DNA from 2 places in the Anaerobutyricum soehngenii genome. Region 2 is predicted to be linked to the other one. Evidence: riboswitches for the same ligand, from Rfam matches in the RefSeq annotation. Region 2 holds a riboswitch; the other holds the start of a gene.
The links. A riboswitch is a leader RNA that binds a small molecule or an ion and turns the genes downstream of it on or off. The one in region 2 is predicted to bind thiamine pyrophosphate.
Positions count from the first base shown of each region.

Region 1: linked by a shared signal. The riboswitch ahead of thiE (thiamine phosphate synthase) and the one ahead of thiS (sulfur carrier protein ThiS) in region 2 are both predicted to bind thiamine pyrophosphate.

Region 1 is NZ_VULP01000002.1:132,803-137,237, reverse strand. Features, by position in the region: gene thiC (phosphomethylpyrimidine synthase ThiC) at 1-520, opposite strand, end outside; gene thiD (bifunctional hydroxymethylpyrimidine kinase/phosphomethylpyrimidine kinase) at 566-1,357, opposite strand; gene FYJ25_RS02075 (HAD family hydrolase) at 1,369-2,061, opposite strand; gene thiE (thiamine phosphate synthase) at 2,065-2,733, opposite strand; TPP riboswitch at 2,995-3,103, opposite strand; gene FYJ25_RS02065 (ZIP family metal transporter) at 3,177-3,929, opposite strand; partial or broken gene FYJ25_RS02060 (hypothetical protein) at 4,121-4,435, opposite strand, start outside.
Region 2 is NZ_VULP01000010.1:81,744-86,178, forward strand. Features, by position in the region: gene thiH (2-iminoacetate synthase ThiH) at 1-1,070, opposite strand, end outside; gene FYJ25_RS06635 (thiazole synthase) at 1,098-1,868, opposite strand; gene thiS (sulfur carrier protein ThiS) at 1,983-2,180, opposite strand; TPP riboswitch at 2,246-2,352, opposite strand; gene FYJ25_RS06645 (DUF362 domain-containing protein) at 2,399-3,529, opposite strand; gene larC (nickel pincer cofactor biosynthesis protein LarC) at 3,686-4,435, opposite strand, start outside.

The DNA.
Region 1 (4,435 bases), on a different contig from region 2:
GATCGATTGTTTTTCTTGTGATTCCACAATGTAATGTTACGAAATCTACACCATTTTCTGCGTGAAGACGTACTACATCAATAAAGTCTTTTGCAGTAAGTGTATCTAAATCTCTCTGATAATGAATTACTGAGTCATAAATCGGTACTGTTCCGATCATAACCGGACATTCTGCAGTCAGTTTTTTACGGAATGGTTCGGTGTTTCCATGAGAAGATAAGTCCATGATGGCATCTGCTCCCATATTAACTGCTTCCATTACTTTTTGCATTTCTATGTCATAATCTTTACAGTCTCTTGAAACACCAAGATTTACATTAATCTTTGTCTTTAACATAGAACCAACGCCCTGAGGATCTAAGCATTTATGATTTTTATTCGCACAGATAGCAACCTTTCCTTCTGCAACGAATGCTCTGATTTCTTCTGGTGTCATACGTTCTTTGGCTGCAACTTTTTCCATTTCCGGAGTAATAATATTCTTTCTTGCTGCATCCATCTGTGTTGTATAATTTCTCATCTTCTGTTACCTCCAATTTATTATTAATATTTATCGTGTACTTTTTTATAAATCCCACATATGATTAAGCGGGCCGTTTCCCTGCCCAAGATTCAGCATCGCTCCAATGGCTCCGCTAATATAATCTTTTGCTTTTTTTACAGATTCTTCTATCGAAAATCCTTTTGCAAGATTCGCGGCTATCGCACTTGAAAGTGTGCACCCGGTTCCATGGGTATTTGGATTATCAATCCTGCAGGCTGGATACCAGACTTTCTTTGGGCACTTGAAGGCTTTCTCATACAAGAAATCATCGGCATTTTGCTCACTGTGCCCTCCCTTGCTAAGAACTGCACAGTTCCATCGTTTTGCAATGATTTCTGCCGCTTTTTCTCTCGTCTTCCTGTCTGTGATCTTCCCTCCTGATAAAAACTCAGTTTCCGGAAGATTTGGAGTCAGTAAAGAAATGTTCGGAAATAGTTTTTCATATAATACTTCTCTTACTTCCTCTTCTACAAGAACCGTTCCGCTCGTTGAAATCATAACCGGATCTGCTACTACCTGCTTTATTGAATATTTTTGCAAATACTTTGCAATAATCTCAACCTGTTCTTTGGATGCGATCATTCCAATCTTTACGACATCCGGCTTTATATCTGAAAAAACACTATCCATCTGTTCTTCAAAAAAGTCTGGCGGCACTGGCATAATACCGGTAATCCCTTTTGTATTTTGCGCTGTAAGTGCGGTAATACAGCTTGTAGCATAAACTTTATGCACCGTTAATGTTTTTATATCTGCCTGAATTCCTGCCCCACCACTTGCGTCACTTCCTGCAATTGTAAGAACTGTTTTCATTTTGCACTTCCTTATCTTCTTTCTGACAGTCTGTGTAGCTGCTGTTTTTTGCGTTGAAAAACCTGACAGCTTTCTATTTCATAAAAATCTTTTACATAAATATCAGAAAATGTTCGGATTTCTTCTGTATTATCCCTGCTATATGCATCATAAATACTACATACAGGAAACCCTGCTTTGGAAGCAGTCTTTACTGCATATAAAGAATCTTCAAACACCCAGGTTTCTTCTTTTTTCGTCTGTAAATGTTCTCTTGCCAGTTCGAATACTTTAGGACTTGTCTTTCCTGCTCCTGCCTCTTCACAGGTAATCATTCCGTCAAAATCTTTCCATATACCATTACGTATAAGAGCCGCCTTTGCCATCTCTGCATCCGTTGCTGTCGCAATAATTAACCTGACCTTATTTTTCTTTAACTTTTGTATCAGATCACAGACACCTGGTTTTAACACTGCCTCTTTAAAATAAAAATCTTTTACTACCTGATTGACACCTTCTAATATTTCCTCTATCGTTACGGAAAGTTTATATTCTGTTTGCATATATAAGGCACCTTCCGGAAGGGATAATGCATCAAGTCTTTCCTTTAAATCTGACCTGGCTTTTATGCCAAGTGTGGCAAGATATCTCGCCCCGGCGTTCTCCCAGACAGGCATCGAATCAAGTAAGGTTCCGTCGATATCAAAAATTGCTCCCTTTATCACACTCTAATGCCTTTCCTTGTCGTTTACCATCGCTGTTGTTTTTTCCAGTAAAACTCCTGTAGCATCTTCAATATCTTTTGCTGCAAAAATAGCACTGACAACTGCAATTCCACAAATACCGCTTCCTTTCAGCGTCAGAATATTATCGGCTGTAATTCCACCTATCGCAATAACCGGGATATGAACTGCTTCACAAATTGCTTTTACTCTTTCTTTGCTGATAGCGGATGCATCCTTCTTCGTCGATGTAGAAAAAACAGCTCCGACTCCAAGATAATCTGCCCCCATCTTCTCTGCAAGAACTGCCTGTTCTACTGTCTGTGCAGACACACCAAGAATCTTATCTTCTCCAAGAATCTTTCTTACATCATCCGCTTCCATATCGCTTTGTCCGACATGCACCCCGTCTGCATCCATCTCCTTCGCAATCTTTACATTATCGTTAATGACAAATGGAACATGGTATTTGTGACACAATTCTTTCAGGGCGATTGCTTCTTCTAGAAAATGTTCTTCATCTAATTCTTTTTCCCGAAGCTGGATAAATGTCGCTCCACCTTTTAATGCTTTTTCTACCTGTTCATACAGTGTTTCTTCTCCAAGCCAGGAACGATCTGTTACCGCATATAAAAGTAAATCTTTTTTTAACTGTTCTCTGTTAACACAGCTCATACTTTGCTCTCTCCTCCAATATACTGACTTCAGACTTCTAATTATTCAAAAAAACAAATACACTTACATGAATTATTATATATTCATAAAAGGGAAGTAAATTAAGGATATCCTCTTAGAATATGGATAAAGAAACGATAAAATAATAATAACTTCTGATACTGAAAATATGTATCAGAGAAATATCAGAATTTTTAACTGACTTTCAATGATTTTAAACTCTGAAAAGAAAAACGCATATACACCAATTACGGTATATATGCGAATCTATCTACGCTATCCCTACGTTGGCATTATCCAAATCAGGTTATGGGTCTAAGCACCTTAGCTTACTCTCAGCCTGCTCCTGCAAGCTCCCCGTGTATGAATTTACCAATATAGTACGCTATTTATTCAAAAAAAGCAAGCATAAATTCCAAAACAATCTGCAATCTATACATCAGTTATCCTAACGCAACATCTAAAATCATCATAAGACTAAACCCGATCGCAAACATAAAAATGCCGATATTTGTTGTTTCTCCAACTGACATTTTCGGAACAAGCTCCTCCACAACGACATAGATCATCGCTCCCGCTGCAAAGCTTAAAAAATACGGAAGAACCGGAACAACCAGACTGGCTGCCCATACAGTAAACAACGATGCCACCGGTTCTACTGCCCCGGAAAGGACTCCATATATGAATGCTTTTCTTTTTGACATTCCTTTTGTACAAAGCGGCATTGAAATAATCGCCCCTTCCGGGAAATTCTGAATCGCAATTCCTAATGCAAGAGAAAACGCTCCCATTGCTGTAATATGATCTGCATGATTCAATAATCCCGCATAGATCACTCCAACAGCCATTCCCTCCGGAATATTGTGGAGGGTCACCGCCAACAGCAGATTATCTTTTTGTTCTCCTTCTATGCATTCCGGTGGAGCAAAATAATCAATTGCCATTAAAAATAAAATTCCAATCCAAAATCCAATTGCTGCCGGAATAAAACGCCACACTCCAAGTGAAGCCCCCTGTTCAATTGCCGGAAGCAACAAACTCCATATTGATGCTGCTATCATTACTCCCGCTGCAAATCCAGTAAGTGCTTTCTGCATCCCCTTGCCAAGTTCATTTTTCAAAAAAAATACACAAAATGCACCTAATGTTGTTCCTATAAAAGGAACACTGAGACCTTTTATTATCTCTATAAGCATAAAATCCCTCCAAAGACATCTTTATTAAGCATCTCTTGCAGATTTTTATTTTATTATTTTTTATTTTAAAATAAAAATCTGTCCTATTTCTTAATATGTCTTTGAAGGGAAATGTTTCTTTTTTTATTTCTTTTTTTACAACATCTTTTTCTTTTTAAAATAAGCAACACACAAAATTACGATCGTAAGACTTACATTTTCTGTACATTCATATATGCCTGATCATAGAAAAATTCCTGTGAATTTAACGGTGTTTCCTGCACTGCCACAATCTCATAATTTCCATGGCTGTCTTCTTGTCTTGCTTTTTGGTTATCGCTAAGCATTGTGATAAACATTTCTTCTAACTGCACTTTTAAATCTTTATCATAAATCTTCTTATCGGTAAGTGAATTCATTTTCAAACCGATATATGCTTCCTTTCCTTCTTTAGCATAGGATATTTCCTCATCGATCATCGATAAAATTCTGTTCTGAAGACATCTTGGCGCAACAAGCAGATGCTC
Region 2 (4,435 bases):
TTTGTTGCCGCAATCTTTACAATACCATTTCGAAATGTTTCACTTTCTCTGGAAGAAACCGTAATTCCGACAAATGGAAGGAAAATACGATAAGCACATAAAACCTGACAAAGTTGTTTTTCTCCTACATCTAAAGGATTAATCTTGTCATTATTAATGATTGGACGAAGTCTTGGACAAGAAAGGGAGAGCTCTGCTTGTGGATACTTTCTCTGTAAATAATAAACATGCAGTGCACTTGCCAGAGCATCTTTTCGAAAATCGGATAAGCCAAGAAGAGCTGAAAATCCAGCACCTCGCATTCCTCCCATAAGAGCTCTTTCCTGAGCTTCAAAACGATATGGCCATACCCTCTTATGTCCCATCAAATGTAACGTCTCGTATTTATCGGAATCATAGGTTTCCTGAAAAACTGTAACATAATCTGCGCCACATTCATGCAGATAACGATATTCATCTGTATTTACCGGATAAATTTCGAGACCAACCATACGAAAATACTTGCTGGCAAGCTTACATGCTTCTCCAATATATTTGACATCACTTTTTGCTCTGCTCTCTCCTGTAAGTATCAAAATCTCTTCCATACCGGAATCAGCGATTACTTTCATCTCATGAGCAATCTGCTCCATATTAAGCTGCATACGATTAATATGATTATAACAGTTAAAACCACAATAAACGCAGTAATTCTCGCAATAGTTTGCTATATAAAGAGGGGTAAAAAGATATACCGTATTTCCAAAATGTTTGCTTGTTTCTATTTTTGCTTTCTGTGCCATCTGCTCTAAAAATGGTGCGGCAGCCGGAGATAATAATGCCTTAAAATCTTCAATAGAACAAGTTTCATGTTCTAACGCTGCTTTTACATCTTTTGCTGTATACTTTTCATAATCATAGGAATGCATCTGACTCATCACTTTATCCATGACATCTGATTTGATCTGTTCCATTCCTTCCATATATTCCATATGATTCTTTCTTGAGGAAGGGTCTGTTTCCAGGCGGTGTTTCTTCTCTAACGCTTCTTTCGATAAGTATTCTGAATCGATTAAAAACTGGTTTTCCATTATAATACCTCTTTTCCAGCAACGCTTTTAATGTAAAAATCCTGTCAGTGGGTCTGATGCAGCTGCTCCTCTTGTAAGCACACGTCCCAAACCGGATAAATATGCCTTTCTTCCTGCTTCGATTGCCTGACGAAAAGCTGCAGCCATCATTGGAAGATCACCGGCAGTTGCCAACGCAGTATTTGCCATAATTGCTGCTGCACCCATCTCCATTGCCTCACATGCCTGTGAAGGCTTACCGATTCCTGCATCTACGATAATCGGAAGATCAATCTCATCAATTAAAATCTGGATGAACTCTTTCGTAGCTAATCCTTTGTTAGAACCAATCGGAGATGCTAACGGCATAACGCAGGCTGCTCCTGCATTCACAAGATCCCTGGCAGCATTTAAATCCGGATACATATATGGCATAACAACAAATCCTTCTTTTGCAAGGAGTTCTGTCGCCTTAATCGTTTCCTGATTATCCGGAAGAAGATACTTACTATCACGCATAATCTCTACTTTTACAAAATTTCCACAGCCAAGTTCTCTTGCTAATCGTGCGATCCGCACTGCTTCCTGTGCATTTCTCGCTCCGGAAGTGTTTGGTAACAGTGTCACATCCTTTGGAATATAATCTAAAATATTTTCATGTTCTTTTGTATTCGCTCTTCGAACTGCTAACGTAATAATCTGTGCTCCGGCATCTCGTACCGCTGCTTCAATCAGTTTCATAGAATACTTTCCTGAACCAAGAATAAAACGAGATTCAAATTCATGACCGCCAATGATTAACTTATCTTCTGTCTGCATAATAAAACGCCCTTCTTTCTAAACTGGTTTGTGATTATTCTAAACCAACCTATATTATATTAATAAATTGATTCTGTATAATTACATCTCTTTTTTAATAATTCATAAAAATTATTAACATCCACCACCCATAAAACTGACGATTTCGACTTCGTCTCCATCTTTAAGAATGGTCTGACCATACTGTTCTTTTGGAATAATCGTAAAATTATACTCCACAACAATATGATTTACATTATAATTCTCCGCTGCAAGATACTCTGCAACTGAAATCCCTGCCTTATCACAGTCTTGTCCGTTAATTTTTACCATGCCTTCACCTCCTGTAACATAAAAAAACGAGAAGTAACCGATTCGGTAACTTCCCGTAAAAATATACAAAAATATATATGCTTCCCTACGTTGGCATTATCCAAATCAGGTTAATGGGTCGAAGGTCATACCTTCCTCTCAGCCTGTAATACAAGCTCCCCTTTTATTCAATTGTATTTATAATACGCTTATCTTAACAAAAATGCAAGACAAAAATGCTACTTCATTACAATTAGCTCATAATTTCTGCTTCCGAGATGAATCTTTTCTGCATGTTCCAGACAGGTTTTGTATTCAGACTCAGGCGTAGTATTTTCAAAATGATCATGATGATCACAGAAACCTTCCCTGTGCATATTTTCAAAAAGCTGACTGTTTGGAAGCGGCTGCATCTTTAAGCAGGCATCTACACATGCCTGATCCAATGCTAATGGATCAAACGATGCGAACATTCCGATATTCGGAAGAATCGGTGCATCATTTTCCACATGGCAGTCACAGTTTGGGGATACATCAACAACAAGTGAAATATGGAAATTCGGTCTTCCATCAATTACTGCTTTTGTGTATTCTGCCATTCTGCAATTTAAATCTTTTGTTGCCGCCCAATTTTCAAATTCAATCGCATCAAAGTTACATGCGCCGATGCATCTTCCACATCCTACACAATTCGTTCCATCAATATGCATCTTCTTTGTCTCTTCATCAAATACAAGACCATTATTCGCACATTCTCTCATACAGCGACGGCATCCACGACATAATTCTTCATGAATCGTTGGCTGACCATTCGTATGCTGTTCCTTTTTTCCTGCACGAGAGCCACAGCCCATACCGATATTTTTAATCGCTCCGCCAAATCCAGTCGTTTCATGACCTTTAAAGTGGCTTAAACTAATAAAAATGTCTGCATCCATGATTGCTCGTCCAATCTTTGCTTTTTCTATGTATTCGCCGCCCTCAACAGGTACCTCAATATCATCTGTTCCTTTTAAACCGTCTGCAATTAAAATAGGGCATCCAACCGTCATTGCTGTAAAGCCATTCTCCCAGGCGCACTGCAAATGTTCTAATGCGTTCTTACGGCTTCCCGGATATAACGTATTACAATCTGTTAAAAATGGCTTTCCACCTAATTCTTTTACTACATCAGCAACCGCTTTGGCATAATTGGGACGTAAAAAACTTATGTTACCAAGTTCTCCAAAATGCATTTTAATGGCTACAAATTTATTTTCCATGTCAATTTCGGAGATTCCAGCCTTTTTCAGAAGTCTTTTTAACTTCATTGGAAGTCCCTCTCCTAACTTTGCCCTAAAGTCAGTAAAATATACTTTTGATTTTTCCATGTTCATAATCCCTTTCTAAATTTAAATTTAAAATGAAATATTCTATCATTACAAATATACTTTATCTCTTTTTGGACATGATTTCAACCAATATATTTACTGTTTAAAGATGGAAAAATAGCTTTTTTATAAATTTGTCATTTATATATTTTTGTATTACCTTGCTTTATTTTCACTCAATTTTTTGTAGATTTCTTTTTCTACTTCTGACAATGAAATGTTCTTTTCTTTCGCGATTCTTGCCATATCTTCATATTCTGGTTTTTCCTTTACAATACCGTATCCGGAAGCAGCTTTGACATGAACCGTTCCATATATAGTTTCTATTTCTTTGATTTCTCTTTTCAGTCCATAGCGTTTACAGTTATATTCACGAACCCCCAGTGTGGTTGTATGTTTTAAAATAAGCGTAAGAAACTTCTCTCTGTCTTCTTTGGCACACATACAGGTAAGCATGATTGCCGGACGGTTTTTCTTCATCTGAATATTTGTCGTATAAACATCAAAAGCTCCTTCTTTCATCAAAAGTTCTGTGACAAATCCAATCTTTTCCGGAGTCATATCATCAAGATTACAACAAAGTTCTATAATGGAATCCATTTCCTGTGGTTCACCATGACACCCTGTATACTCTTGTTCTTCTATACTTTCTCCGATAATCGCACGAAGGCAGTTTGCATCAGTAAAGTCTTTCATTCCCATACCATAACCTGTCTTTTCTACAGACATCATTGGCATCTGACCAAAAGATTGAGCAAAATGTTTTAAAAGAGCTGCTCCGGTCGGTGTGCAAAGCTCTCCTTCAATTCTTCCACCATAAATAGGAATTCCCTGCAGAATATGTGCTGTTGCAGGTGCCGGGATTGGAAGAATACCATGAGCACAGTGAATCTGACCATAACCAAC